DNA from 3 places in the Streptomyces sp. NPDC126503 genome. Region 1 is predicted to be linked to each of the others. Evidence: riboswitches for the same ligand, from Rfam matches in the RefSeq annotation. Region 1 holds a riboswitch; each other region holds the start of a gene.
The links. Region 1 has a riboswitch for cobalamin ahead of ABTY40_RS14465 (ribonucleoside-diphosphate reductase subunit alpha). Riboswitches for the same ligand answer to the same signal wherever they lie in the genome.
Positions count from the first base shown of each region.

Region 2: another riboswitch for cobalamin. It lies ahead of ABTY40_RS07245 (cobalamin biosynthesis protein); the one in region 1 lies ahead of ABTY40_RS14465 (ribonucleoside-diphosphate reductase subunit alpha).
Region 3: another riboswitch for cobalamin. It lies ahead of ABTY40_RS12260 (ABC transporter substrate-binding protein); the one in region 1 lies ahead of ABTY40_RS14465 (ribonucleoside-diphosphate reductase subunit alpha).

Region 1 is NZ_JBEORS010000009.1:62,081-71,924, forward strand. Features, by position in the region: gene def (peptide deformylase) at 1-202, shown strand, start outside; gene ABTY40_RS14460 (ribonucleotide-diphosphate reductase subunit beta) at 271-1,227, opposite strand; gene ABTY40_RS14465 (ribonucleoside-diphosphate reductase subunit alpha) at 1,290-3,662, opposite strand; cobalamin riboswitch at 3,795-3,917, opposite strand; gene ABTY40_RS14470 (YbdD/YjiX family protein) at 4,107-4,322, opposite strand; gene ABTY40_RS14475 (carbon starvation CstA family protein) at 4,319-6,556, opposite strand; gene ABTY40_RS14480 (GntR family transcriptional regulator) at 6,747-7,511, opposite strand; gene ABTY40_RS14485 (extracellular solute-binding protein) at 7,944-9,215, shown strand; gene ABTY40_RS14490 (carbohydrate ABC transporter permease) at 9,290-9,844, shown strand, end outside.
Region 2 is NZ_JBEORS010000004.1:48,630-58,473, forward strand. Features, by position in the region: gene ypfJ (KPN_02809 family neutral zinc metallopeptidase) at 1-736, shown strand, start outside; gene ABTY40_RS07220 (VOC family protein) at 810-1,211, shown strand; gene ABTY40_RS07225 (hypothetical protein) at 1,248-2,660, opposite strand; gene ABTY40_RS07230 (alpha/beta hydrolase) at 2,738-3,865, opposite strand; gene ABTY40_RS07235 (inorganic phosphate transporter) at 4,267-5,541, shown strand; gene ABTY40_RS07240 (hypothetical protein) at 5,554-5,775, shown strand; cobalamin riboswitch at 5,886-6,028, shown strand; gene ABTY40_RS07245 (cobalamin biosynthesis protein) at 6,064-7,053, shown strand; gene ABTY40_RS07250 (cobyric acid synthase) at 7,050-8,558, shown strand; gene ABTY40_RS07255 (putative cobaltochelatase) at 8,710-9,844, shown strand, end outside.
Region 3 is NZ_JBEORS010000007.1:165,242-175,085, forward strand. Features, by position in the region: gene ABTY40_RS12230 (DEAD/DEAH box helicase) at 1-213, opposite strand, end outside; gene ABTY40_RS12235 (DUF305 domain-containing protein) at 506-1,189, opposite strand; gene ABTY40_RS12240 (DUF4190 domain-containing protein) at 1,379-1,789, opposite strand; gene ABTY40_RS12245 (phospholipase D-like domain-containing protein) at 1,943-3,160, opposite strand; gene ABTY40_RS12250 (ABC transporter ATP-binding protein) at 3,366-4,172, opposite strand; gene ABTY40_RS12255 (FecCD family ABC transporter permease) at 4,169-5,257, opposite strand; gene ABTY40_RS12260 (ABC transporter substrate-binding protein) at 5,254-6,291, opposite strand; cobalamin riboswitch at 6,358-6,559, opposite strand; gene ABTY40_RS12265 (EF-hand domain-containing protein) at 6,659-6,910, shown strand; gene ABTY40_RS12270 (UDP-glucose dehydrogenase family protein) at 7,061-8,389, shown strand; gene ABTY40_RS12275 (GMC family oxidoreductase) at 8,433-9,844, opposite strand, start outside.

The sequences.
Region 1 (9,844 bases):
CGCCGAGGTGCACGGCCAGGACGCCCAGGGCAACCCGATCAAGGTGCGCGGCACGGGCTACTTCGCCCGCTGCCTCCAGCACGAGACGGACCACCTGTACGGCACGCTGTACATCGACAAGCTCTCCAAGCGCGAGCGCAAGGACGCCCTGCGCCAGATGGCGGAGGGCACCCCCCGCTACGAGACGGTCCCCAACGACTGACCGCGCCACCCGTACGGGGAAGGGCCCCGCGCCGTCACCGGCGCGGGGCCCTTCCCCGTACGGAGGTGCTAGAAGTCCTCGTCGAGGTCGACCGACCCCTCCACCGCCACCTGGTAGGCGGACGGACGGCGCTCGAAGAAGTTGGTCAGCTCCTGCACGCCCTGCAGCTCCATGAACGCGAACGGGTTCTCCGAGCCGTACACCGGCGCGAAGCCCAGCCGCACCAGGCGCTGGTCGGCCACGCACTCGAGGTACGCGCGCATGGACTCGGTGTTCATGCCCGGCAGGCCCTCGCCGCACAGGTCACGGCCGAACTGGAGCTCCGCCTCCACGGCTTCCCGCAGCATCGCGGTCACCTGCTCCTGGAGCTCCGCGTCGAACAGCTCCGGCTCCTCCTTGCGGACGGTGTCGACGACCTCGAAGGCGAAGTTCATGTGCATCGTCTCGTCGCGGAACACCCAGTTGGTGCCGGTCGCCAGGCCGTGCAGCAGGCCGCGGGACCGGAACCAGTACACGTACGCGAAGGCGCCGTAGAAGAACAGCCCTTCGATGCAGGCGGCGAAGCAGATGAGGTTGAGCAGGAAGCGGCGGCGGTCGGCCCGGGTCTCCAGGCGGTCGATCTTCTCCACCGAGTCCATCCAGCGGAAGCAGAACCGCGCCTTCTCCCGGATGGAAGGGATGTTCTCGACGGCGGCGAACGCGGCGGCGCGGTCGTCCGGGTCGGGCAGGTAGGTGTCGAGCAGCGTCAGATAGAACTGGACATGCACGGCCTCCTCGAACAGCTGGCGGCTCAGGTAGAGGCGCGCCTCGGGGGAGTTGATGTGCTTGTAGAGCGTCAGGACCAGGTTGTTCGCCACGATCGAGTCGCCGGTCGCGAAGAACGCGACCAGACGGCCGATCATGTGCTGCTCGCCCGGCGTCAGCTTGGCGAGGTCGGCGACGTCGGAGTGGAGGTCGACCTCCTCCACGGTCCAGGTGTTCTTGATGGCGTCGCGGTAACGCTCGTAGAAGTCCGGGTAGCGCATCGGACGCAGGGTCAGCTCGAAGCCCGGGTCCAGCAGGTTCTTCTCGGTGTTCGTGGTGCTCGTCACTGGCAGGCCTCGCAGGACTCGGGGTTCTCAAGGGAGCAGGCGAGGGCGTCGGCGTCGGGCGTCGCCTGCTGGACGGGGAGGGTGGTGACCTGGGCGGCGCGGGCGATCCGGGTCGCCGGGCGCGAGCGCAGGTAGTAGGTGGTCTTCAGGCCCTGCTTCCAGGCGTACGCGTACATCGAGCTGAGCTTGCCGATGGTCGGCGTCTCCAGGAACAGGTTGAGCGACTGCGACTGGTCCAGGAACGGGGTCCGCGCCGCCGCCATGTCGATCAGGCCGCGCTGCGGGATCTCCCAGGCCGTGCGGTACAGCTCCCGGACCTCGGCCGGCACCCAGCTGAAGCCCTGCACCGAGCCGCTGGCCTCGCGCAGCGCCTCGCGGGTCTGCGCGTCCCAGACGCCCAGCCGCTTCAGCTCGTCCACCAGGTACGTGTTGACCTGGAGGAACTCACCGGAGAGCGTCTCGCGCTTGAAGAGGTTGGACACCTGCGGCTCGATGCACTCGTACACGCCGGCGATCGAGGCGATCGTCGCCGTCGGGGCGATGGCGAGCAGCAGGCTGTTGCGCATGCCGACGGCGGCGATCCGCTCGCGCAGCGCGGCCCAGCGCTCGGGCCAGTTCAGTTCCACGTCGTAGTGGTCGGGGTGCAGCACGCCCCGCGCCGTACGGGTCTTCTCCCAGGCGGGCAGCGGGCCGTGACGCTCGGCGAGGTCGGCGGAGGCCTCGTACGCGGCGAGCATGATCCGTTCGGCGATCCGGGTCGACAGGGCCCGCGCGGGGGCCGAGTCGAAGGGCAGCTTCAGCTGGAAGAAGACGTCCTGGAGGCCCATGGCGCCCAGGCCCACCGGGCGCCAGCGGGCGTTGGACCGGCCTGCCTGCTCGGTCGGGTAGAAGTTGATGTCGACGACCCGGTCGAGGAAGGTGACGGCGGTCCGGACGGTCGCGTCGAGCCGCTCCCAGTCGAGGTCGCCGGTGGCCGTGTCCACGAAGGCGCCCAGGTTCACCGAGCCCAGGTTGCAGACGGCGGTCTCGCCGTCGTCCGTGACCTCCAGGATCTCGGTGCACAGGTTGGAGGAGTGGACGGTGTGGCCCGGCTCGGCGGTCTGGTTGGCCGTACGGTTCGAGGCGTCCTTGAAGGTCATCCAGCCGTTGCCGGTCTGCGCCAGGGTCCGCATCATCCGGCCGTACAGGTCGCGGGCCGGCAGCGTCCGGCGGGCCAGGCCCGCGGCCTCCGCCTTCCGGTACGCGGCGTCGAACTCCTCGCCCCACAGGTCCACCAGCTCGGGCACGTCGGCGGGGGAGAACAGCGACCACTCGGCGTCGGCGTTCACCCGGCGCATGAACTCGTCCGGGACCCAGTGCGCCAGGTTCAGGTTGTGCGTCCGGCGGGCGTCCTCGCCCGTGTTGTCGCGGAGTTCCAGGAACTCCTCGATGTCCGCGTGCCAGGTCTCCAGGTAGACGGCGGCGGCGCCCTTGCGGCGCCCGCCCTGGTTGACGGCGGCGACGGAGGCGTCGAGCGTCTTCAGGAAGGGGACGATGCCGTTGGAGTGGCCGTTGGTGCCGCGGATCAGCGAACCGCGGGCGCGCACCCGGGAGTACGAGAGACCGATGCCGCCCGCGTGCTTGGAGAGGCGCGCGACCTGGTGGTAGCGGTCGTAGATGGAGTCCAGTTCGTCCTGCGGGGAGTCGAGCAGGTAGCAGGAGGACATCTGGGGGTGGCGGGTGCCGGAGTTGAACAGGGTGGGGGAGGAGGGCAGGTAGTCGAGCCGGCTCATCAGCCCGTACAGCGCCGCCACCTCGTCCACGGCCCGGGTGCTGTCGTCCTCGGCGAGGCCGGAGGCGACGCGCAGCATGAAGTGCTGCGGGGTCTCGATCACCTTGCGGGTGATCGGGTGGCGCAGCAGGTAGCGCGAGTAGAGGGTCCGCAGGCCGAAGTAGCCGAAGCGGTCGTCGGCCGCGGGGTCGATCAGCGCGTCCAGGCGCGCGGCGTGCAGGGTGGCGAAGGCGGCGGTGCGGTCGGCGATCAGGCCCTCGCGGTGACCGACCGCGACGGAGGACGAGAAGGAGACGGCGCCCTGGGAGGCGGCCTCGTCCGCGATCGTGACGGTGAGCAGGCGGGCGGCGAGCCGGGAGTACGCCGGGTCCTCGGCGATCAGGCCGGCGGCGGCCTCGGTGGCCAGCTCGCGCAACTCCGCCTCGTCCGAGGCGGCGCTGCGGCCGCGCAGCGCGGCGGCGGCGACCTTGCCGGGGTCGGTGTCGGGGAGGTCGGCGGTCAGCTCGGTCAGGGTCCGCAGCAGTACGGTCCCGGGTCCGTCGCTCTCGTTACCGTCGCTCTCGATCGCGGTGGCCGGATCGGCGGGCGCGATGGTCACGTGGGGCTCTCCCTCGCTCGGCTCGGGGCCAGGGGGAGGGAAGGCGGGCAGGCGGGCGGCCGTGGGCATGGCCGCTCCGCGTCCACCGGCCCACTCCACGAGGCCCGGACGTCTGTGGCACCCGGAACGGACGGACCGGGCGCACCGTCGGCAGGTCCTCGGACTCACCTCGTACGAACAGGTACAAGACACACCGTTGCGGGACAGTTCCGGATTCGCGCCGGATTCCCCTGCGTCGACAGCGAGCATGAGCATACATGTGGGGGGCGTCGCTCGCGGCACCCCCCACATGTAGTGGCGTCGGGTGTCGGAGCTGCTTGCCGACGTGGGGGTCTCGGTCGTCGCGGAAGGCGCACGCGGTGAGTTGGCCGGGGGCCCCACGCAGCGGGCCGCCGCCTTCCCCGGAGGGGGAGGGCGGCGGCCCGTCGGACGGCCGGTGAGGGCTCAGCAGCAGCGGAACCCCTCGCGCGGATCGGCCTCCCGCGCGTCGGTGCGGCTGCGCTCGAACTCCCGCCGGGTCATCACCTCGGCGTCCGGGTCGCAGCTTCTGGCGTGGGCGACGTACCGGTCGTAGACCGCCTCGCCGGACAGCTCCCGTACGTACCAGCGGATCGCGTGCACCGCGCGCCTCAGATGGCGGACCGTGTGCGCCGTGCTCATGCCGAGCCGGTCCCGGTCGGCGCGTCACCTCGCGACTCGCCCGGTGCGGTCTCCCCGCGCATGCCGCCTCCGGCGCCGAGTCCGGCGGCCACCAGCTCCGCCTTCTCCTCCTTCGTGGGGAACATGCCGGCGGGAGCGACGAGCTTGGACTCGACGTGCGGCGTCTCGGAGAGCCGGACGCCCTCCGGGTTCCTGATCGCCTTGACGCAGACCCGGCCCGCGTCGGCGATCACCACGATGATGAGGATCGCGAACAGCGCGGACAGCACGCCGTCCACGGTGGAGTTGGTGACGACGGTGTGCATGTCGTCGATCGACTTGGCGGGCGGGAGCACCTTGTCGGCGTCGATGCCCGCCTGGTACTTGTCCCGCTGGGCGAAGAAGCCGACCCGCGGGTCCTCGGAGAAGATCTTCTGCCAGCTCGCCGTCAGGGTGACGGCGACGTCCCAGGCGAGCGGGACGCCGGTGACCCAGGCCCACTTCAGGCGGCCCGACTTGATGAGCAGCGTGGTGCAGACGGCCAGCGCCACGGCGGCGAGCAGCTGGTTGGCGATGCCGAACAGCGGGAACAGCTGGTTGATGCCGCCCAGCGGGTCGTGCACGCCGACCCAGAGGAAGTAGCCCCAGCCGCCGACGACGACCGCGCTGGCGAACCAGACGCCCGGCTTCCAGCTGACCTGGCGGAACGGCTTGTAGACGTTGCCCAGCATGTCCTGGAGCATGAACCGGCCGACGCGGGTTCCCGCGTCCACGGTCGTGAGGATGAACAGCGCCTCGAACATGATCGCGAAGTGGTACCAGAAGGCCTTCATCGCGGTACCGCCGACGACCGCGGAGAAGATCTCCGACATGCCGAGCGCGAAGGTCGGCGCGCCGCCGGTACGCGAGAGCAGGCTCGCCTCCTCGACGTCCTTGGCCGCCTGGGCCAGCGCCTCCGGGGTGATCGTGAAGCCCAGGTTGGCGACGGCCTCGGAGGCGGACTGCACCGTGGTGCCGACGACTCCGGCGGGGGAGTTGATGGCGAAGTACAGACCCGGGTCGATGATGCACGCGGTGATCATCGCCATGATGGCGACGAACGACTCGGTGAGCATGGCCCCGTAGCCGATCATCCGGACCTGGGTCTCCTTCTGGATCATCTTCGGGGTGGTGCCCGAGGAGACCAGGGAGTGGAAGCCGGAGAGCGCGCCGCAGGCGATGGTGATGAAGACGAACGGGAACATCGAGCCGGCGAAGACGGGACCGTCGCCGCGCGTCGCGAAGTCCGTGACGGCGTCCATCTTCATGGTCGGCAGGGCGATGACCACGCCGAGCGCGAGGAAGACGATGGTGCCGACCTTCATGAAGGTCGACAGGTAGTCGCGCGGGGCGAGCAGCATCCAGACCGGGAGCACGGAGGCCAGGAAGCCGTACACGATCATCCAGATGACCAGGGTGCCCGGTTCGAGCGTGAAGGTGTCGGCCCAGGACGACTCGGCGACCCAGCCGCCCGCGACGATGGCGAGCAGCAGCAGGGCCACGCCGATGACCGAGACCTCGGTGACCCGGCCCGGGCGCAGGACGCGCAGATAGACGCCCATCAGCAGGGCGATCGGGATCGTCATGCCGATGGAGAAGACGCCCCACGGGGAGTGGGCGAGGGCGTTGACGATGACCAGGGCCAGCACCGCGAGCAGGATGATCATGATGGCGAAGACCGCGATCAGCGCGGCGGCGCCACCGAACGGGCCGATCTCGTCACGGGCCATCTGGCCCAGCGACCGGCCGTTGCGCCGGGTGGAGAAGAACAGCGTCACCATGTCCTGGACGGCGCCGGCGAAGATGACGCCGACGATGATCCAGATCGTGCCCGGCAGATAGCCCATCTGCGCGGCGAGCACCGGACCGACCAGCGGGCCCGCGCCGGCGACCGCCGCGAAGTGGTGTCCGAAGAGCACCCTGCGGTCGGTCGGATGGAAGTCGACACCGTTGTCGAGCCGCTCGGCGGGAGTTGCCCGCGTCTTGTCGACCTTCAGTACGCGCCGTGCGATGAACCGGGCGTAGAAGCGGTAGGCGATCGCGTACGAGCCGAGCGCGGCCGCGAGCATCCAGGCGGCGGAGACGTCCTCACCGCGGGAGAGCGCGAGCACGGCCCAGCCCGCCGCGCCCACCAGGGCGACGAGCGTCCAGATGGCGATGGACTTGGGCGTGAGGCCTTTTCGCTCCGTAACGGGTGTTGCTTCCGGCTCTGGCATTGCTGCAACCGTCCCCTCGCTGATCACCGTGTGATGCGCAGGAAATCTAGGCGCTCGCTTCGCGCAGCGTCACCCCCCGTCCGCATATCGGTACGGCAACGCTTTTCCGCTCAACTGCCCGCCGGGGAACGCCGAAGGCCCCGCGGAGGGTGCTCGGCGGGGCCTTTCGGGGGCGTTCGGCAGGCGGGTCTCAGCCGTTGGGGCGCTGGAGGCGCGCCACGAACTTGTACCGGTCGCCGCGGTAGACCGAGCGCACCCATTCCACCGGCTCGCCCTGCGCGTCGCGCGAGTGGCGGGACAGCATCAGCATCGGCAGGCCCACGTCCGTACCGAGCAGTCCCGCCTCGCGCGGGGTGGCGAGGGAGGTCTCGATGGTCTCCTCGGCCTCGGCGAGGTGGACGTCGTAGACCTCGGCCAGGGCCGTGTAGAGCGAGGTGTACTTCACCAGGGAGCGGCGCAGCGCGGGGAAGCGCTTGGCCGAGAGGTGGGTGGTCTCGATGGCCATCGGCTCGCCGCTCGCCAGGCGCAGCCGCTCGATCCGCAGCACCCGGCCGCCGGCGGAAATGTCGAGCAGGCCGGCGAGGGTGTCGTCGGCGGTGACGTAGCCGATGTCGAGGAGCTGGGAGGTGGGCTCGAGCCCCTGGGCCCTCATGTCCTCGGTGTACGAGGTGAGTTGGAGGGCCTGGGAGACCTTGGGCTTCGCGACGAAGGTGCCCTTGCCCTGGATGCGCTCCAGGCGCCCTTCGACGACCAGCTCCTGGAGGGCCTGGCGGACGGTGGTGCGCGAGGTGTCGAACTCGGCGGCCAGCGTGCGCTCCGGGGGGACCGGGGTGCCGGGCGGGAGGGTCTCCGTCATGTCGAGGAGATGGCGCTTGAGCCGGTAGTACTTGGGCACGCGCGCGGTGCGGGTGACCGCCCCGGTCTCTGTCTCGGTGCTGCCCGCCTCCGTGGCCATGGCCTGCCTTCCCGACTCCTGTGCTGCTGCCGTCACCGGCTCCTCCGTCTGTCGCGGCTCACATGGTGGCACGGTTCGCCCGCCACCACGGTTTCTCCCGCCGACACATGCCGGTGCGGCCGGAGGAGTCGTGCCCTGCCTTCTTATACACCGAGGAACGCCCTCTTGGTCTAGGCCATTGCGAGCCCGGCCGTTCCCGCGTCCGCATTCTCCCTTCCGCCCGGCCGGGCGGCGCGTGTGGAGGGTGAGATGTCGGTCCGATAACGGACGCCGATACCCCTCCTGCGCACCCTTGACACCCAAAAAGGTCTAGGCCAAGCTCCGGGTACTGGTCTAAACCATTAATGACCAGGTCCCGGCCCCACAGCATTACTCGACGTATGTCTTCGCGCGGTGGGCAGGGGGGTTGCAGGCATCCCTGAGGAGGGTGGCGTGAAGCGCAAGCTCATCGTGGCGATCGGCGTCGCGGGCATGATGGCCGGTATCGCGGCGTGCGGTGGCTCGGAGTCCGGCGACAAGGCCGGCGAGGCCAAGGAGCTCACCGTCTGGCTGACGGTCGACGCCCAGAACAACTGGCCGGAGCTGGTCAAGGCCGCCGACGACGCGGTCGCCAAGAAGCACCCGGGCATCAAGATCAAGCACGAGTACTACGGCTGGCCGGACAAGAACACCAAGCTGGACGCGGTGCTCGCCACCGACAAGGCCCCGGATGTTGTCGAAATGGGCAACACCGAGATGATCAGCTACATGGCCAAGGGTGCCTTCGCCGAGGTCGACCCGTCGAAGTTCGAGAACTCCGACAAGTGGCTCGACGCCCTCAAGGACTCGGTCACCTACAACGGCAAGACCTACGGCGTCCCCTACTACGCCGGTGGCCGCGTGGGCACCTGGCGCAAGGACATCGCCGCCGAGGCCGGTGTCAAGGTCGCCCCGAAGACCTGGGCCGAGCTGACCGCCGCCCTCGACGCCATCCAGAAGAAGAAGGGCGACAAGTTCAGCGCCTGGTACCAGCCGTCGCCCGACTGGTACGCCGCGATGTCCTTCGTCTACGACGCCGGCGGCTCCATCGCCAAGCAGGACGGCGAGACCTGGAAGGCGAACCTCTCCTCGCCCGAGTCCGTCAAGGGCCTCACCGAGTACAAGAACATCCTCGACAAGTACATGCACGGCGACAAGACGAAGGACGAGTCCGACCGTCCCGTCGTCTTCGGCCAGGGCAAGTCCGCCACCATCTTCGCGGCCGGCTGGGAGGGCGCCACCGCCGCCGACCCGAAGTCCGACAAGGTCGGCGGGCTCAAGGACAAGCTCGAGAACTTCGTGATGCCTGGCCCGAACGGCAAGAACCTTCCGGTCTTCCTCGGCGGTTCCGACCTGGCCGTCCCGGTCAAGTCCAAGGCGCAGGGCGTCGCCGCCGAGTGGATCGCCGCCTTCACCGGCGCCGAGGGCCAGAAGGGCCTCGTCGCCAAGGGCAACCTGCCCAACAACAAGGCCGACCTCGCCCCGCTCAAGAGCGACCCGGCCACCGCCGTCCCGGCCACCGCGGCCGAGTCGAGCTGGTTCGTCCCGACCGCCCCCGGCTGGGGCCAGGTCGAGAAGGCCCAGACCCTCAAGACGATGCTCATCGACATCGCCAAGGGCAAGCCGGTGGACCAGGCCGCCAAGGAGGCGGACGCCGCGATCGACAAGGTCATCAACACCAAGTGACCTTCGGGCAGGGTCCCGTCCGACGGCGGGGCCCTGCCGCCCGTATCACGAGAGGGACCGCTGAGGAGCACGGGATGAGTGCCGCAGACACAACCACCGCGAAGGTGCCGCCGGCGCGGCAATCGCCACCCCCCGGCCCCGCGGCCGGTACCCCGGGCAAGCCCGGCAAGAAGTCGAACGGCGGAGCCGGCATCCCATGGCTGCTGCTCGCGCCCTGCCTGATCGTCCTGCTCCTGGTGCTCGGCTACCCGCTCGTGCGGCTCGTCACCCTGTCCTTCCAGAAGTTCGGACAGCCCCAGCTGTGGGGCTTCCAGGAGGCGGAGTCGGCCGGGCTCGACAACTTCACCAAGATCCTCGGTGACACCGAGTTCTGGGCCGTCGTCCTGCGCACGGTCCTCTTCGCGGCCGGCGCCGTCGTCGTCACGATGGTCCTCGGCATGCTGATCGCCCTGCTCCTCCAGCGGGTCTCCGGCTGGGTCAAGGCGCTCATCAACATCGTGCTCGTGGCCAGCTGGGGCATGCCCATCATCGTCGCCACCGCCATCTTCAAGTGGCTGTTCGACGCGGACTACGGCGTTCTCAACTGGCTCCTCAGCAAGCTCCCCGGCGTCGACATGATCGGCCACAAC
Region 2 (9,844 bases), on a different contig from region 1:
CGGGCTCTCCTCGGGCGGTGACGAGCCGGCCGCCACCTCCTCCTCGGCCGCGCAGGTGAACCAGGCCTGCCGCAAGGGCTCGGACGCCAACACGCGCGAGGACTGCCGCGTCGTCGCCGTCGTCAACAGCGTCCAGGACTACTGGCGCGGTGAGTACGCGCGCCGGGGCGGGCGCTACACGGACGCCCCCACCGTGATGTTCACCCGGCAGGTCGGCACCGCCTGCGGCACCGCCACCTCGGCGGTCGGCCCCTTCTACTGCCCCGGCGACCGGCGGGTCTACCTGGACCTGGGCTTCTTCCAGGAGCTGCGCACCACCTTCGGGTCGAGCGGCGGGCCGTTCGCGCAGGCCTATGTGATCGCCCACGAGTACGGGCACCACGTCCAGAACCTGACCGGCACGCTGGGCCGGGCGCGGGACGGGCGGACCGGCGCGGACTCCGACGCGGTGAAGGTGGAGCTGCAGGCGGACTGCTACGCCGGGGTGTGGGCGCGGCACGCGACGACCACGCCCGACGACCGGACCGGCCGCCCGCTGCTGACCCGCCTGACGGAGGCGGACATCCGCGACGGCCTGGACGCGGCGGCGGCGGTCGGCGACGACCGGATCCAGGAGAAGTTCCAGGGCCGGGTGACCCCGGAGAACTGGACGCACGGCTCGGCGGCCCAGCGGCAGCAGTGGTTCCAGCAGGGCTTCCGGACCGGCGACATGGCCCGGTGCGACACCTTCCGCTGATCCCCGCGCTCCGCTGCGAGACTGGGAGGAGGGTCACATCCGGCCCGCGGCGCACCGAGAGGACGTGAGCGCGATGCCCGAGGCACCCCACATCTGCCCGACCCTGGTCTACCGGGACGCGAAGGCGGCGATCGCCCAGCTGACGGAGGCCTTCGGCTTCACCGCCACGGCCGTGTACGAGGGCGAGGACGGGCTGGTGGCCCACGCCGAGCTGACGTACGGCAACGGGACGGTGATGCTCGGCAGCCGGGGCACCGGCAGCGAGTTCGACCGGCTGATGGCCGGCGGCGGTCCGGTCGGCGTCTTCGTCCACGTGGACGACGTGGACGAGCACCACGCACGGGCCGTGGCCCACGGCGTGGAGATCGTCATGCCGCCCCGGGACCAGGACTACGGCTCGCGCGACTACATGGCCCGCGACGCCGAGGGGAACATCTGGAGCTTCGGCACGTACACCCCCGGCGCCGAGGGGTAGGGCCCGCCCGCCGGACGCGGACGGGCCCACGACCGGTCAGGCGCCGCCGGTGTGGACCTGGAAGGCGGCCCTGCGGACGGCCTTGGCCAGGGCCGGGTCGGGGTGGGCGGCGGCCAGGGCGACGAGGACCTGGACGGTACGGGGGTGGCCGACGGCCCGCACCTCGTCCAGGAGGGCCGGGACGGTGCCCTGCACGGCGGAGTCCAGGTGCCGGACGAGCAGGTCGCTCTCGCCGTGGTCGGCCACGGCGGCGGCGGTGTCCACCCAGAGCCAGGTCGCCTCCTCGCGGGTGAGGACCTCCTGCGCGTCGTCGGGGTCGGCCCCCTCGTACTCGGCGAGCCAGAGCAGCGCGTACGGGCGCAGGGAGGGCTCGGCCAGGGCGGCCCGCACCTCGGCCTCGGCGGGGGCGCCGACGACCCGCAGCGCCTCGAAGGCGAGCCCGCGCAGCAGGGCGTCCTCGCCCCTCGCGACGGCCAGGAGCTCGGAGACGGCGCTGGAGAGCGTGCGGGCCGCGAGCCAGGCGCGGTACTCGTCGCGGGCGGGGCCGGGGGTGAGCCGGGCGCAGCCGCGGAGCATGTCCTCGGCCGACTGCTCGATGTTGCCGGCGGGGCTCTGCGCGGCGACGCAGATCTGCTCCAGCTTGACCCAGACCGCCCAGTTCCCGAGCGGTGTCAGGGTGGCCTGGCGGCCTTCCGGGCCCGGGTCCAGGGTGAGCGCGCCCACCGCGGCCAGACCCTCCAGGGCCCAGTCGAGGAGGGCGGGGAGCCCCTCGGGCGCGCAGGAGGGGGCGGCGGGGCCGGCGAGGTCCGCCGTGCCCGGCACCTCGCAGCGCTCCTCGCGGAGCTCCTCCACCCGCTGGCCGAGCAGGTCGAGGAGGGAGGGGACGGGGACGGGGCCCTGGGAGAGCTGGAGGAGCGAGAGGACCTGCGGGACGGCCTCGACGACCTCGGCGACGGCGCTCGCCTCGACGCCCTCGGGGGCCGGGTGCACCAGGGACCAGGCGTCGAAGAGGGCGACCCAGCCGCGCAGGACGGCGGAGTCGTCACGGTCCCAGGCACGCAGCCGCCAGCCGGGGCGGGCGGTGTCGCCGTGCAGTTCGACGAGCCCGGCGAGGCGGGCGCGGTCCCAGCCGGCCCGGATCTGGCCGGGCGTCAGGCCGAGGGCCTCGGCGGCCCGTTCCCGCGCGGGGACGCTCGCGGAGCCGGGGCGGGCCGCGGGTCCCGCGCCGCGCGGGGCGGCGGCCCAGCGGGCGATCCGTACGGCGTCGGCGAGGACGTGCCGCGCCTGGCGGGCGAGTTCCGCGCGGGGCGGAGTCCCCTCGGGCGGCCGCGGTGCCGGGCGGGTGCGCCGGGTGGTCACCGCCCGCCGGGCGGTGGCCAGCGCCCGCGGGCGGACGAGTCGGAGTCTGGAGTTGCGCGCCAATGGTTCATCGGGCTTTCGAGACGTCACGGGGGCAGTCTTCCCGCTGACGGCCCGAAAGCCCAATCGGAATGCCCGGTGCCGAGGGAGCGGCTCCCGGCGGACCGTCACATGAGTGGGGTGAGGAAGCGGCGCACGGCCTCCTCGTAGCGCAGCGGGTCGGCGTTCCACATGGCGGCGTGGGGGGCGTGCCGCACGGTGACCAGGGTGACGAGGCCGGGCCGGCGGGTGGCGAGTTCGACGGACGGCTCCCAGGGGGCGAGCGTGTCGTCGGGCCCGTGCAGGATCAGGGTGGGAACGCGCGGATCGGCCGCCGCGGGGGCGGCCGGGAAGCGGCCCGCGGGCGGGCCGGTCATCGCGCGGGCGGCCCGGACGGCGAGCGGGAGCAGGAGCCCGGGGATCCGGTGGGCCGTGGCGAGGTTGCGCAGGGTGGTCTCGCGGGCGAGGACCGGGGAGTCCAGGACGAGGCCGGCGATCCGGTGCCGTACGCCGGACTCGGCGGCGGCGCGCAGGGCCATCGAGGCGCCCGTGCCCCAGCCGTGCAGGACGACCTGGGCGGCGCCCCGGCGGACGGCGTAGCGGATGGCGGCGTCGACGTCGCGCCACTCGGAGTCGCCGAGGTGGGCGAGGCCGTCGGGTGAGGCGGGGGCGCCGGCGTCGCCGCGGTAGGCGGGGACGAGGACGGGCACCTTGCGGCGGGTGAGGAAGGGGACGAGGTTGAGCGGGTGCTCGCGGGTGGTGCCGAGGCCGTGCAGCGCGATCACCCAGGTGGTGCGTGGGCCGGGCACCAGCCAGGCCGGGAGCGGCCCCAGCTCGCCGGGGATCTCGACGTCCTCGTAGGGGAGGCCGAAGGCGGTGAGCGGGGTGCCGACGTGCAGCTGCGGGGTGAGCCGGACGCGGGCGCCGGTCCCGAGGGTGCCGAGCTCGACCCGTTCCAGGCGGCGGACGACGGTGTCGGCGGTGTGCGGGACCCGGTCGAGGACGGGACCGACGACCGCGTGCAGGCCGGGCGCCGCCACCCCGTACGTACCGGGGCGCAGGGACGCGAGGCTGCGGGTGAGGGTGATCCGTTCCGGTCCCGTGGCGTGCACGGTGAGCCGGGGGTCTCCCGGGAGGGGACGTCCGGACGAAGCCCTGAGGGCGACGTCGCTGGCGTACCGGCCGGCCGCCACCGCGGCCGCGCCGACACCGATCAGTGTGGTGACGGCCGCTGCCGTCGCTGTAGCCGGGCGCACGCTCCCAGTGTCCGCAGCACGCCCCGTCCGTGCCACCCGACGGGCCGGTCGCGCGGCGACCTTCTCTCCGGGAGGTCCCCGGGGCGGGTGTCCGTGTCGTCGGAGGTCCCCCGGGCGGGTGACATGGGTCTCGCGGGGCCGTCCCCCGTCGGGATGATTCCGTCCAGGGGGCGGACAGGCCTTCGGACGCCGGGGAGGCGGCGGGGGGCGGTGGGCCAGCGGGCGTACGGATTACCCGGGGTTCCGGGGTGTTCGGATGGTGGACAGGGGTGGGCGGCGCCGGAAAGCGGAATCCGTTGACACCGGTTCGGGACACCACACTGCCCGCCCCAGTTCACCTTCCGTTCATCCAGGTTGCTTACGTTCGACGAGCCACTGACGTCAAACGATTGCCTGGGTAAATGGAACACATCACGCTGCTGCTCGCCATTGTGGTCGTGACAGCTCTCGTGTTCGATTTCACGAACGGTTTCCACGACACCGCCAACGCGATGGCCACGACCATCTCGACCGGTGCGCTCAAGCCCAAGACGGCGGTGGCCATGTCCGCCGTGCTCAACCTCGTCGGCGCCTTCCTCTCGGTGGAAGTGGCCAAGACGATCTCCGGCGGCATCATCAACGAACAGGGCATCCGCACAGAAGTGATCTTCGCGGCCCTGGTCGGCGCCATCCTGTGGAACCTGCTGACCTGGCTCGTGGGCCTGCCCTCCAGCTCCTCCCACGCCCTCTTCGGCGGCCTCATCGGCGCCGCGGTCGCGTCGGCCGGCTGGTCGGCCGTCAACGGCTCCACCATCGTCACCAAGGTCCTCATCCCGGCCGTGGCGGCCCCCCTCGTCGCCGGTCTGGCCGCGATGGCCGCGTCCCGCCTGACGTACAAGATCAACGCCAACCGCGAGGCGAAGGCCACGGCCAAGGGCTACCGCGCCGGCCAGATCGCCTCCGCCGGTCTCGTCTCCCTCGCGCACGGCACCAACGACGCGCAGAAGACGATGGGCATCATCACCCTCGCGCTGGTCACCCAGGGCGTCGTCGCCCCGGGCGCCAACCCGCCGCTGTGGGTCATCGTCTCGGCCGGTGTCGCCATCGCCCTCGGCACCTACCTCGGCGGCTGGCGCATCATCCGCACCATGGGCAAGGGCCTCACCGACCTCCAGCCGCAGCAGGGCTTCGCCGCCCAGACCAGCGCCGCCACGGTCATCCTGGCCTCCTCGCACCTGGGCTTCTCGCTCTCCACCACCCAGTCCTGCTCGGGTGCCGTGATGGGCGCCGGCCTCGGCCGCAAGGGCGGTGTCGTCCGCTGGTCGACCGCCACCCGGATGTTCGTGGCCTGGGGCCTGACCCTGCCCGCCGCCGGCCTCGTCGGCGCCGGCGCCGAGTTCCTCACCCAGCAGGGCACCTGGGGCATCGTCGCCGTCGCGATCCTGCTGGTCTCCGGCTCCGCCGTCATCTGGGCGCTGTCCCGCCGCAAGCCGGTCGACCACCACAACGTCACGGACGACGACCTCGACGGCGGCTCCGGCACCCCCGGCGTCGTGACCACCGCGATCGCGGCCGTCACCCCGCCGCCGCCGGCCGGCTCGGTCGCCGCCGTCGCGGACGAGGACCTCAAGACCACCATCCCGGCGCGGGTCCCCACGGACCCGGCCGCTCCCCCGGCCCCCGCCGCAGCGGTGTAAGGAACGAACGACATGAAGATCGACTGGGCAGCCCTCGGCTCCGTCTTCGGAGTCAGCCTCGTGGCGACCGTCGCCCTGGTGGGCCTCTTCTCCCTCGGCATCGTCGGCCTCACCAAGCAGGAGGAGGCCGCGGCGAACGGCGGCTCCGCCACCCTCGCCCGCACCGGCGCCTACGCCTGCTTCGCGCTCTGCGCGGCGGCCGTCGCGTACGGCATCTTTCTGATCGTCGTCTGACACGGCGACCTGACGGCCGGGCGGTCCGCACCTCGGGTGCGGGCCGCCCGGCCGTCGTGTCTGTGGTGCTTCGCACAGTGACCCGTCGCAGGTCAAGAGTGAGTTGACGGGCGTTCTCGGGGCGTGGTGGACTGCCGAGGCCATTACGGCGGCAAGGAAGAGGAAGTCCGGTGCGATTCCGGCGCGGTCCCGCCACTGTGACCGGGCCCCCAGGGGTCCGGGAGCCAGGAACTCCCCCCGCCGGTCACGTCGAGCCAGGGCGCGGACCCTGAGTGAGGACACAGCGCCATGCCCGGCCGCACCCGCAGCCTGTCCGAAGCCGGCCCTTCCGGGGCCGCCGGTGTCTTCGCGTACGGAGCGGCCGCCGGCCTCGCCGCCGATCTGCTCCTCGGAGACCCCCGCCGCGGGCACCCCGTCGCCGCCTTCGGCCGGGCCGCCGCCGCCGTCGAGCGGCGCCTGCACCGCGACCACCGGGGCTGGGGCGCGCTGCACACCGCCGTCTGCGCCGGTTCCGCCGTGGCGCTCGGCGCCGTCGCCGCCCGCGCCGCACGGCGCAGCCGCGCCGCCTCCACCGTCCTGACCGCCGCCTCCGTGTGGGCCGTCGTCGGCGGTACGACCCTGGGCCGCGAGGCCCGCGCGATCGGCGGGGCGCTCGCGGCCGGCGACCTGGAGGTGGCGCGCGAGCGGCTGCCGCGTCTGTGCGGCCGTGACCCGCAGTCCCTGGACGGTCCGGCGATGGCCCGCGCGGTCGTCGAGTCCGTCGCCGAGAACACCTCCGACGCCGTCGTCGGCGCCCTCGTGTGGGGCGCCGTCGCGGGCGTGCCGGGGCTGCTGGGCTTCCGGGCCGTCAACACCCTGGACGCGATGGTCGGCCACAAGTCCCCGCGCCACCGCCGCTACGGCTGGGCCTCGGCGCGCCTGGACGACCTGGCCGGCTGGCCGGGCGCCCGCCTGACGGCCGCGCTCGCCACCCTCGCCGGGGGCGATCCGCGCGGGGGCGTACGGGCCTGGCGGGCCGACGCCGGCCGGCATCCCAGCCCCAACGCGGGTCCGGTCGAGGCCGCCTTCGCGGGCGCCCTCGGCGTACGGCTCGGGGGGACGCTCTCGTACGGCGGGCGGGTCGAGCACCGGCCCGTCCTCAACGGGGAGGGGCGGCCCGTGGAGGTCGCCGACATCGACCGGGCGGTCCGGCTCTCGCGCCGGGTGACCTGGCTGACCCTGGCCGCCTGCGCGGGCGGCCGGCTGATCGCGGACACGCTGAAGCGGAGGACGAAGTGAGGGGTGGGGGGCTGCTCGTCGCCGGGACGACCTCCGACGCGGGCAAGAGCGTCGTCACGGCCGGCATCTGCCGCTGGCTGGTTCGGCAGGGCGTCAAGGTCGCGCCGTTCAAGGGACAGAACATGTCCCTCAACTCCTTCGTGACCCGCGAGGGCGCCGAGATCGGCAGGGCCCAGGCCATGCAGGCGCAGGCCGCCCGCGTCGAGCCGACCGCGCTGATGAACCCGGTGCTGCTCAAGCCGGGCGGCGACCGGTCCAGCCAGGTCGTGCTCATGGGCCGGCCGGTGGGCGAGATGAGCGCCCGCGGCTACCACGGCAACCGGCAGAAGGAACTGTTCGAGCCGGTCGTCGCCTGCCTGGAGGAGCTGCGGGCCACGCACGACGCCGTGATCTGCGAGGGCGCGGGCAGCCCCGCAGAGATCAACCTGCGCCGCACCGACATCGTGAACATGGGCATCGCGCGGGCCGCGCGCCTGCCCGTCGTCGTGGTCGGCGACATCGACCGGGGCGGGGTCTTCGCCCAGTTCTTCGGTACGACGGCGCTGCTCGCGCCCGAGGACCAGGAGCTCGTCGCCGGATACCTCGTGAACAAGTTCCGGGGCGACGTGACCCTCCTGGAACCGGGCCTCGACATGCTGCAGGGGCTCACCGGACGCCGCACCTTCGGCGTCCTGCCGTACGCGCACGGCCTCGGCATCGACGAGGAGGACGGCCTGCGCGTCTCCCTGCGGGGCGCGGTGCGCGAGTCGGTGGTGGCCCCGCCGGTCGGCGCGGACCTGCTGCGGGTCGCCGTCTGCGCCGTACCGCTCATGTCCAACTTCACGGACGTGGACGCGCTCGCGGCCGAGCCGGGGGTGGTCGTGCGGTTCGTGGACCGGCCCGAGGAGCTGGCCGACGCGGACCTCGTCGTCGTGCCCGGCACCCGGGGCACGGTCAAGGCGCTGGCCTGGCTGCGGGAGCGGGGCCTCGCGGCCGCCCTCGCGCGGCGGGCGGCCGAGGGCCGGCCGGTCCTCGGCATCTGCGGCGGCTTCCAGGCCCTCGGCGAGCACATCGAGGACGAGGTCGAGTCGAGGGCGGGCGCCGTCGACGGCCTCGGACTGCTGCCCGTCCGGGTCCGTTTCGCCCGCGAGAAGACCCTCGCCAGGCCGGTGGGCGAAGCCCTCGGCGAGCGCGTCGAGGGGTACGAGATCCACCACGGCGTCGCCGACGTACGGGGCGGGGAGCCGTTCCTGGACGGCTGCCGGGTCGGTGCCGTGTGGGGCACCCACTGGCACGGCTCCCTGGAGAGCGACGGCTTCCGCCGCGCCTTCCTGCGGGAGGTCGCCGCGGCGGCCGGGCGCGCCTTCGTCCCGGCCCCGGACACCTCCTTCGGGGCGCTGCGCGAGGAACAGCTCGACCGGCTCGGTGACCTGATCGAGGAGCACGCCGACACGGACGCGCTGCTGCGGCTCATCGAGGAGGGGGCCCCGAAGGGGCTGCCGTTCGTGCCGCCGGGGGCGCCGTGAGGGGACCGTCCGCGAACGCGCGGGGAGCACGGGTCCGCCGCCTGTCCCGGCGGGCCGTTCCCACGGGCGCGAGCGGGTCCGCCCGCCCGGCGCCCTCCCGGGCCGGGCACGCCCCGGCCGAGCACAAGCCTTCCGAAGGAGTGACCACCCGATGAGCACCCGCTTTCCGTTCACCGCCGTCGTCGGCATGGACGACCTGCGGCTGGCGCTGCTGCTGAACGCCGTCAGTCCGTCCGTGGGCGGTGTTCTCGTCCGGGGCGAGAAGGGCACCGCGAAGTCGACCGCCGTCCGGGCGCTGGCCGAACTCCTGCCGGAGGTGGCCGTCGTCGCCGGGTGCCGGTTCAGCTGCGACCCGGCCTCGCCGGACCCGGACTGCCCGGACGGGCCCCACACCGGCGGCGCCCCGGACGCCCGCCCGGCGCGGATGGTCGAACTGCCCGTGGGAGCCTCCGAGGACCGGCTCGTCGGCGCGCTGGACATCGAGAAGGCGCTCGCGGAGGGCGTGAAGGCCTTCGAGCCCGGCCTGCTCGCCGCCGCGCACCGGGGGATCCTGTACGTCGACGAGGTCAACCTCCTGAGCGACCACCTGATCGACCACCTGCTCGACGCCGCCGCCATGGGCGCCTCCCACGTGGAGCGCGAGGGCGTCTCCGTGCGGCACGCCGCCCGCTTCCTGCTCGTGGGCACCATGAACCCCGAGGAGGGCGAGCTGCGGCCGCAGCTGCTCGACCGGTTCGGGCTCACCGTGGAGGTGGCCGCCTCGCGCGACCCGCAGCAGCGGGTGGAGGTCGTCCGGCGGCGGCTGGCGTTCGAGGACGACCCGGCCGGGTTCGCCGCGCGCTGGGCGGACGAGGAGACCGCGCTGCGGGAGCGGATCGCCGCCGCCCGGGAGCTGCTGCCGAAGGTCGTCCTCGGGGACGCCGCGCTGCTCCAGATCGCCGCGACCTGCGCCGCCTTCGAGGTGGACGGCATGCGCGCCGACATCGTCATGGCCCGGACCGCGACCGCGCTCGCCGCGTGGGCGGGCCGGACCGAGGTCACCTCCGAGGACGTGCGGCAGGCGGCCCTGCTGGCGCTCCCCCACCGCCGGCGCCGGGCGCCTTTCGACGCGCCCGGCCTGGACGAGGACAAGCTCGACGAGACGCTGGAGCGGTTCAAGGGCGAGGAGCCGGACGGGGACCCGGAGCCGGACGGCCCGGGTGACGGCGGTCCCGGTGACGACGGAGGGCCCGGGGGCGGCGGGGGCGGGATTCCGCCGCAGAGCGAGGGGCCCGGGTCCGGGGAGC
Region 3 (9,844 bases), on a different contig from region 1:
GCTGGGGAGGGTGGCGGCCTGGATCGGGAAGGGGCGCGTGACGCCCTGCTCGGCGAGCGCCGTCAGGAGGGCGGCGGGCAGGCCCGCATCCTCGAAGGTCTCGGCCGCCGGCAGCGCGGCCGCCGGCTCCGGCCGCTCCTCCCCCGGGGTGGCGGCGGAGGCGGCGGGCGGGGCCGGACGACGGGCGTCGCCGGTGGGGGCCGAGCGGTTCATGGGGGCCTTCCTGTCGGACCCGGTGGACGGCGGTGTCTCCGCCACGATCCGAGCCCTTGAATCATACGAAAACCGGACCCCGGGCGGGCGGGAGCGCCTGGGAACGGGCCGCGGCTGTCGGCGGTGATGTCTCCCCCGTTGTTCCCGTCCCCCGCTCGCCGGGGGCGGGACGGGCGTACGAGAAGGCGCGGGAGTGCCGCTGCGGGCCGTGACCCGGGTCCTCCTCCCCCCACACACAGCGCACGGCGCGCCCCCCCCCGCACCGGGTGGGGGCGCGCCGTGGCGGGAGGCGCTACTTCTTGTGGCCGGCGAGCCAGGCGCGGAAGTCGTCGATCTCGGCCTGCTGGGCGCTGATGGCCGTCCTCGCGGCCTCGCGCAGCTCCGGGTGGGCCGCGCGGGCCTGGGCCTCGAGGGACTGCACGATGCCGGCCGAGTGGTGGGGGATCACGCGGCGTACGAAGGCGGTGTCGAACCCCTTCCCGGCGGGCGTGCGGCGCAGCTCCTCGACGCGGGCACGCGTGTCGCTCGCCAGCGCGTCGATCTCCTCGCGCGCCTCCTCAGGCGCCTTATCCCGTGCCTGCTTCGGCGTGAGTCCGTACCACTGGTGCAGGCGGCGGGTGAGCTCCACCAGCTGGAGCCGCTGGCCCGCGAGGATGTCCTCGGCAGCGGCGCGGACGCGGGCGTCGGCGCCGCGTCGCAGTTCCAGCTCCGCCATCTCGACGGCGCTCCGGTGGTGCGGGATGATCGCGGCCAGGTAGGTGATCTCGAGCTCCTTGCCCGAGAGTTCGGCGAGTTCCTCGCCCAGTTCGTACGCGGCCGGGGACGTCGCCAGCGGCTTCAGGCCCTGCGACGCCGTGTTCGCCGTGCCCTGGGGCGCCGGGTCGGCGGCGGCGAGCGAGGCCGGGGCGAGGGCGAGGGAGAGCGCGGTGGCGACGACCGCGACGGCGGCGCGGCGCCGCGTGGGGTGCTTGGTCAAGGGTCCTCCAGGGGACGACGGGCGGGATGGATCCGACAGTGACGTGTGGCCGCGCGCCGCACGCCGAAAACTCGGCCGAACGGATGCCACTCGATCACCTCGGTTCCTCCCCCGTCCGGCGGCCCCCGGGTGGGGGACGGCCGCCGGGGGAGGACCGGCTCCCGGCCCGGCCCCGGAGCCCGTGAGGGGTCAGTCGTTCATGTCCCGCTCGAAGTCCTGCTCGCAGGCCTGGCGTTCGCTCTGCGTCGTGGCGTCCCGGACGCACTCGTCGAAGTTCTTGTACTCGTTCGAGCCGAGGACGGACGCGCCGATCGCGAGGATCACGACGGAGACGATCACGGCCAGCGCGCCCAGCACCGCGCCGACGACCGACATCTTGCCGTGCGGCGCCCGGCCGCCTCTCGCCCTGCGTGCGCCGATGATGCCGAGGACGACGGCGGCCAGGCCCAGCACGATGCCGCCGAAGACGGTCCAGAAGAGGACGAGCGCCACGATGCCGAGGACCAGCGCGGCGATGGCCATGCCGTTGGTGTGCTTCGTGCCTCCGGAGTGCTGGGCGTGGTCGTGGGGCTGGGTGGGCGAGGAGAAGGACAACGTCATCACGCTCGTCTCTGGGGTCGGTGCCAACGATTCGTCGTACGGCCCCTCTTGCCCCGAAGTGGCCGGGCAACGCCTTGCCGGTTCACACGCCGTACCGCCGGCCTCCCCACCGGCGCGCGGCGTGCGGGGCACGGCCCGCCGTGCCCCGTGCGGTCACAGGAAGCGGCGGATGGGCAGGACCGCCGCCTCCTGGGCGCGGTGGAAGACGGATCGTTTCTTCCAGCGCCCGGCGCGGATCCGCTCGCAGGCCTGAAGGTCCTCGTCGAAGTGACCGTCCAGGGTGGCGGTGAAGTCCTCGTCGAGGACGGCCAGCATGACCTCCTCGTCGTGGTCGAGCGAGCGGCGGTTGAAGTTGGTCGACCCGACCAGCGCGGCCACCCCGTCCACCGTGATGATCTTGGCGTGCATCATCGTCGGCTGGTACTCGAAGATCCGGACGCCGCACGCGAGGAGGTCCTCGTAGAAGCGCCGTCCCGCGAGCTGGCAGACCCGCTTGTCGGTGTGCGGTCCCGGCAGCAGGATCTCCACGTCGACGCCCCGGCGGGCCGTCGCGCACAGCAGGTCGACGAAGTAGGTGTCGGGCGCGAAGTAGGCGGTGGCGAGGCGGAAGCGGTGCTCGGCGGATTCGAGCATGACCCGGATGAGGGTCTGCATGTCCTGCCAGCCCAGGCTGGCCGAGCCGCGGACCACCTGCACGACGGCATCGCCCTGCGGCTCGTGCTCGGTGAAGCGGTCGCGCGTGTCGAACAGGACGTCGTGGCATTCCGCCCAGTTCTGCGCGAAGGCGGCCGCGATGCCGTCCACCGCCGGGCCCCGCACCTGGACGTGCGTGTCGCGCCACTCGCTCTCGTCGCGGGCGTCGCCGCACCACTCCTCCGCTATGCCGACCCCGCCGGTGTAGGCCACGGACTCGTCCACGATCAGCGCCTTGCGGTGGCAGCGGTGGTTCTGCTTCAGCGGGGAGAGGAGCAGGGGTTTGCGGAACCACGCGACCTCGGCGCCGGCCCGGTCCATGAGGTCCAGCAGGTCCTGCTCGATGAGCCGGCTGCCGAACCCGTCCAGGAGCAGGCGCACCCGCACACCGCTGCGGGCCCGGTCGGCCAGCGCCTCGGCGAACTGCCGGGCTATGTCGCCCCGCCAGTACACGAACGTCATCATGTCCACCGTGTGCCGGGCCGTGCGGATGCTGTCGAGCATCGCCGGGAAGATCTCGTCGCCGTTGCGCAGGGCGCGCAGCGCGTTCCCCTCGGTGGCGGCGATGCCGATCAGGCGCTCCAGGCGCCGCCGCATCCGCTGGGCGCGCCCGGCCAGGGAGGCCGGGGCGGCGTCGGTCTCGGCGGTCGCGTCCGGTGTGCTGGATGTACTGGTCATGGCTACCCCTGCCGGTCGGAGGAGGTCGCCCCGTACGTCCGGCTACCGTCGGGGCGAGCCGACTGTACCGACCCCCCGGTCCCGGCTCCACGCCTGCCACCAGCCCCTTTCCGCGGGCCGCCCGGGTAAACCGCCGGACACGGGCGCGCCGGGCGTCCGCCGGGCCCGGTGCCGGTCCGCCCGGGACGTCGGTCCGACGGGGACATCAGTCCGCCCGGGACGTCAGCGTGCCGAGGAAGCGGATGTGGGGAGGACCCGCCGGATCGGGCCGGGTGACGGCCGCGCGGACGCCGTACACGTCGGCGATCAGTGCCTCCGTGAGGACGTGGGCCGGTTCACCGGAGGCCACCACCCGGCCCTCCTTCAGGACGACGAGCCGGTCGCAGTACAGGGCGGCCAGGTTCAGGTCGTGCAGGGCGATCACGCTGGTCAGCCGCAGGCTCGCGACCAGGGACAACAGGTCGAGCTGGTGCTGGATGTCCAGGTGGTTGGTGGGTTCGTCGAGCAGCAGCTCGCGGGGGTCCTGAGCGAGGGCCCGGGCGATCTGGACGCGCTGGCGCTCGCCGCCCGAGAGGGTGCGCCAGCTCCGGTGGGCCCGGTCGGTCAGCCCCGTACGGGCGAGGGCGGACCGTACGGCCTCCTCGTCGGCGGAGGAGGCGGGCGTCCACGCGCGGCGGTGGGGCACCCGGCCGAGCCGGACGATGTCGGCGACCGTCAGGTCGACCTGGGTGTCGGCGTGCTGCTCGACGGTGGCCAGGCGCCGGGCGACGGTCCGGCGGCCGATTCCGGCGAGCGGCCGGCCGTCCAGGGTGACGACGCCGGTGTCCGGGGCGAGGACCCCGGCGAGGAGGCGCAGCAGGGTGGACTTGCCCGAGCCGTTGGGTCCGAGGAGGCCGGTGACCGTGCCGGGGCGCGGGGTGAGGCTGACGCCGTCGAGGACGAGGGTCCCGCCGGCGGTGCGCGAGACGCGCGCGGCCCGTAGCCCCTCCCCCGCCCGGGCGGGCGCGGTCACCGGCCGCTCCCGGCGCTCCGGGTGCGGTACAGGACGAGGACGAAGGCCGGGACGCCGATCAGCGAGGTGACCACGCCGACGGGGACCTCCTGGGGTTCGAGGACGGTACGGGCGAGGGTGTCGGCCCAGACGAGGAAGACCGCGCCGGCGAGGGCCGTCACGGGCAGCAGACGGGCGTGGCCGGGGCCGGCGAGCGCGCGGGCCGCGTGCGGCAGGACGAGGCCGACGAAACCGATGGCGCCGGCCGCGGAGACGAGGACGGCGGTGAGCAGGGCGGTGACGGTGAGGAGGACGAGACGGGTGCGGGTGACGGCGACGCCGAGGGCCGCGGCGGCGTCCTCGCCGAAGGCGAAGGCGTCGAGGGTCCGCGCGTGACCGCCGCAGAGCAGCAGGGCGGCGGCCAGCACCGCGCCGCAGACGGCGACGTCCGTCCAGCTCGCGCCGGCGAGCGAGCCGAGCAGCCAGAAGAGGACCCCGCGGGTGGTCTCCGCGTCGGCCGCGGTCATCACCACGAAGGAGGTGAGGGCGGAGAACAGCTGCATGGCGGCGACACCGGCGAGCACCACCCGGTCGGTCGACCCGCCGAGGGTGTGGCTGAGCAGGAGCACGAGGGCGAAGGAACTGACCGCGCCCACGAAGGCGCCTCCGGTGACGGAGAGTGCGCCCCCGCCGGCGCCGAGGACGACCACCGCGACCGCTCCGGTCGAGGCTCCGGAGGAGACCCCGAGCACGAACGGGTCGGCGAGCGGGTTGCGCAGGAGCGACTGCATCACGACCCCGCAGACGGCCAGCCCCGCGCCGCACACGGCGGCGAGGAGGGTACGGGGCAGGCGCAGGTTCCACACGATGCCGTCGCGGATCGGGGAGAGTTCGGTGGCGCCCGCGCCGAGGTGGGCGGCCACGGTGGACCAGACGTCGCCGACGCGGATGTCGGCGGGGCCGACGGTGATCGCGGCGGCGGCGGAGAGGCAGAGCAGCGCGAGCCCGGCGGCCCCGGCGAGCGGCAGGGTCCAGCGGCGGCCGCGGAAGGCCGCCGCCGCCCGGCCGGGTATCGAGGCCGGTGTCCGGGCGGGAGGGGCCGTCATCGGGCGAGTCCGTACGTCCGCAGGGCCGCGGCCACCTTCTCGACGCCCTCGACGGTCCGGATGGTCGGGTTCATCGCCTGGCCGCTGAGGAGCACGTACCGCTTGTGCTTCACGGCGGTCATGTTCCGGGTGGCGGGGTGGGACTCCAGGAACTCGATCTTCTTGGCGGCGCTCTCGGCCGACTGCGCCCGCCGGGTCAGGTCGGCGATCACGAGGACGTCGGGGTCCCGGTCGGCGACCGTCTCCCAGTTGATCTGCGGCCACTCCTCGCGGGTGTCGTCGAAGACGTTCTTCACGCCGAGCGTCTCGCTGACGATGCCGGGCGCCCCGCAGCAGCCGGCCATGTAGGGGGCCTCGGCGTCGGAGAACCAGTACAGGACCGAGGCGTCGGAGAAGTCGTCGCCGGCGGTGGCCTTCGCGACCCGGGCCCGGAGCTGCGCGACGAGCTTCTCCCCGCGCTCCGGGACGCCGAAGATCCGCGCAAGGTCGCGCACTTCGCCGTACACGGCGTCCATGGTCAGCGGCCGGGTGCGGACGCCGTCGCCGTCGCCGCTGTTGTCCTTGCCGGCGCAGTCGGACGGGGAGACGTACGCGGGCACGCCGAGCTTCTCGAAGCGCTCCCGGGGGGCCACGCCGCCCGTGCCGACGGTGTGGAGGAAGGAGGCGGTGACGAGGTCGGGTTCGGTGTCGAGGACCTTCTCGAAGGAGGGGTACCGGTCGGCGAGCCGGGGCACCTTCGCGTTCTCCTTCTCCAGTTGCTTCAGGACCGGGTCGGTCCAGGTCGCGGTGCCCACCATGCGGTCGGCCAGGCCGAGGGAGAGCAGGATCTCCGCCGATCCCTGGTCGAGGGCGGCGGCCCGGCGCGGTGCCCGGGCGACGGTGAGCGCGCGCCCGCAGTTGTCGAGGGTGACGGGATACCCGGAGGCGGCGCCCTTCGCGGGTGCGGGTGCCGGTCCCCCTCCCCCGCAGCCGGCGGCGAGCAGGGCGCCGGCGAGAAGCAGCGCGGCGGTACGGGCGGGGCGGGCGAGCGGCACGGAAGCGTCCTTAGCGGCCACGGCTCATACGCGGAGCCTGTCGTACGGTGCTCCCCGGGCGACGGTACGACGCCGGGGCCGCCAGCAGGTCTTCGGACTCGGGGTCGTCCGGACGGAACGCCTTCCCGGGCCTGTCGTACCGCCCAGTGGCCGATGCTCCGCCCGTCACCCTCACCGCTGCGCGTCAGTTCCGGATTCCCACCGGATTCCCTGACTCGTCGCGTACGGGACGTACACGCGGAGTGCGACTGGCCCGGGCAAATTACCACAGGGGGTGCACGGGCAACCCGGCGGGCGGAAGGGGCGTCCTTCCGGACAGGAAGCGTCGGCCGGACGGCGCGTACGGTCACACGGAAGCAGGACAGCGATGAGCGACAAGGCCCGCATTCTCTTCGACGCGCTCGATCTCGACCACGACGGCACCCTGACGCGGATGGAGGTGATGCGCGCGCTGCGCGAGAAGGGGCCGACCCTCGCGGCGCAGGGCGTGATCCCGCTCTGGGGCATCGGGGACGTCGACGCCTCGGCCGCCCTCTTCGACGCGGCCGACCAGAACGGCGACTGCGTGCTGACCTTCGAGGAGTTCGCGACCTGGGCGGACCGCCGGTTCGGCTGGTGACGAAGGCCCGGTGAGGCGGGCCCGGTGACGCGGGGCGGGCAGCGCCCGCGTCCACGGCGCCCGGCGCGGCGGAGGGTGACCAGAACAGGGCACTCCCTCACGTTCTGTGTTTCGGTGGGAGACGGGGACCCACGAGCGTCGAGGAGTGCCATGCGGGTAGCGGTCATCGGGCAGGGGTACGTCGGCCTGACGGGCGCGGTGGCGCTCGCGCGGCACGGGCACCGGGTGGTCGGTGTGGAGCAGGACGGGGAGCGGCTCTCGCGGCTGCGGGCCGGGGAGCCGGCGGTGTACGAGCCGGGGCTCGCGGAGCATCTGGCGTCGGTCCTGCGGACGGGACGGCTGGATTTCGTGGGGTGCCTGGAGGAGACGACGGCCGCCGATCCGGTGGACGCGGTGCTGCTGAGCGTGGGGACGCCGCCCGCGCCCGACGGCACGGCCAACCTCTCCCACGTCCGCGAGGCGGTGCGGCAGGCCGCCCTGCTGGAGGGGTCGCCGCTGGTGGTGCTCAAGTCGACGGTGCCGCCCGGCACGAGCGACGCACTCCTGGCGGAGCACCCTCACCTGCGCGAGCGGTTCGTGTACAACCCCGAGTTCCTCAACCAGGGCCGGGCCCTGGACGACTGGCAGGCCCCGGCCCGTACCGTCGTGGGCACGCACGCTCCCGCGGCGCTCGCGCGGTGCCGTGAGCTCTACGCGTGGGTGAGCTGCCCGTGGGTGACGACGACCCCGGCGAGCGCGGAGATGATCAAGTACGCGAGCAACGCCTTCCTGGCGGCGAAGATCAGCTTCGCCAACGAGGTGGCCGGGCTCTGCGCCGACGGGGACCTCGACATCGACGACGTGATCCTCGGGGTCGGCCTGGACCCCCGGATCGGTCCCGCCCTGCTCACGCCCGGGACGGGATTCGGTGACTCCTGCCTGCCGAAGGACACCGTCGCGCTCGCGCACTGGGCCCGGGAGCGGAACATCGACACCCCGCTCCTGGACGCCACGATCGAGACCAACGTCCGCCGGCCGGGGCTGCTCGTGCGGACGCTCCTGGAGAGCGCCGGGGGTCGTCTGAACGGTCTGCACGTGGCCGTGCTCGGGCTGCGGTACGAGCCGTGGAGCGACGACCTGCGGGCCGCGCCGAGCCGGGCGGTGATCCCGCTGCTGCACGAGCACGACGCGGTGGTACGGGTCTGGGACCCGGCGATGACGGCCGAGGACCTGCGCCGCGCCGCGCCGCGCGGGGTGGCGCACCCCTCCCTGGTGTCGGCGGTGACCGGCGCGCACGCGGTGCTCGTGCTGACCGCGTGGCCGGAGCTGACGGGCGCCGACTGGGAGGAGCTGGTGCCCCGGATGGCGGAGCCGCGGATCGTCCTCGACGCCAAGAACTGCCTGCCCGCCCCGGTCCTGCACCGCACGCCCGCGCTCTACCGGAGCGTCGGCAACCGCCGCCCGTCGCGGCAGGACCCGGCCCCCGAACCCGCCGCCTGAGCGGGGGCGCGGGGGCTACGGGCCCCGTACGGTGACGCTCCCGTCAGGCCCGGGCGTCCTCGCGGAGCAGGTCCGCGCACTTCTCGCCGATCATCATCGTGGTGATGCACGGGTTGACGGTCACGAGGTCCGGCATCACGGAGCCGTCCGCGACGCGCAGGCCGCGGACGCCCTTGACGCGCAGGCGGGCGTCGAGCGGCGCCGTCGGGTCGTCGTCCGCGCCCATCTTCACCGTGCAGGCCGGGTGGTAGACGGTGTTGTGCGTCTTGTGGATGTAGTCGAGCAGCTCGTCGTCGGTACGGACCTCGGGCCCGGGGGCGAGCTCGGCGCCCGCCCAGCCGGCGAGCGCGGGCTGTGCGGCGATGCGGCGCGCCAGCTTGAGGCCGTAGGTCATCACCCGGACGTCGTGCTCGTGGGTGAAGTAGCGGGGGTCGACCTTCGGCTTGTCGCGGTAGTCGCGGGTGCGGAGCCGGACGGTGCCGCGCGACTTGGCGCGGGTGACGTTGGGGGTCAGGCAGAAGGCGTTCTCGGAGGTGGGGTAACCGTGCCGGGCGGTGTTCATGTCGAAGGGCACGGAGCCGTAGTGGAACATCAGGTCGGGGCGGTCGAGTCCCGGCTCGGTGTCGTAGAAGATGCCGGCCTCCCACCACTGGCTGGAGGTGGTGGTCATGGGCTGCTTCGCCTCCCACATGATCACGCCCTCCGGGTGGTCCTGGAGGTTCTCGCCGACTCCGAGCGCGTCGACGCGGACGTCGACGCCGACCTCGCGCAGGTGCTCCGCCGGGCCGATGCCGGAGAGCATCAGGAGCTTCGGGGTGTCGATGGAGCCGCAGGAGACGACGACCTCGCGGCGGGCGCGGACCGTGCGGCTGTGGATCATGTCCGGGTCGAGGTACTCGGCTCCGGTGCAGCGGTCCCCGTCGAAGAGGAGCCGCTTGGCCCGGACCCCGGTGCGTACCTCCAGGTTGGGGCGCTTGCCCATGACGGGGTGCAGGTAGGCGACCGACGACGACTGGCGGATGTTGTTCTCGTCGGAGTTGATCTGGAACCAGTTCGCGCCCCGCACCACGGTCCGGCCGGTGTTGAAGGGGGTGGTGGGGATGCCCGCCTGTGCGCAGGCCTCCAGCAGGGCGGTGCCGCAGGGGTCGCCGCCCTTGAGGGTGCGCAGTTTCACGGGGCCGGTGCGGCCGTGGTGATCGCCGGGCGCGTCGTTGTTCTCCAGGCGCCGGTAGAGCGGGAAGAGGTCCGCCGCGCTCCAGCCGGTGCAGCCGGCCGCGGCCCAGTCGTCCAGGTCCTCGGCGGGGGCCCAGAAGGCGATGCACGAGTTGTGGGAGGAGCAGCCGCCGAGGACCTTGGCGCGGGCGTGGCGCATGAAGCTGTTGCCGCTGGCCTGGGGTTCGACGGGGTAGTCCCAGTCGTAGCCGGATTCGAGGAGGCCCATCCAGCGTTCCAGCT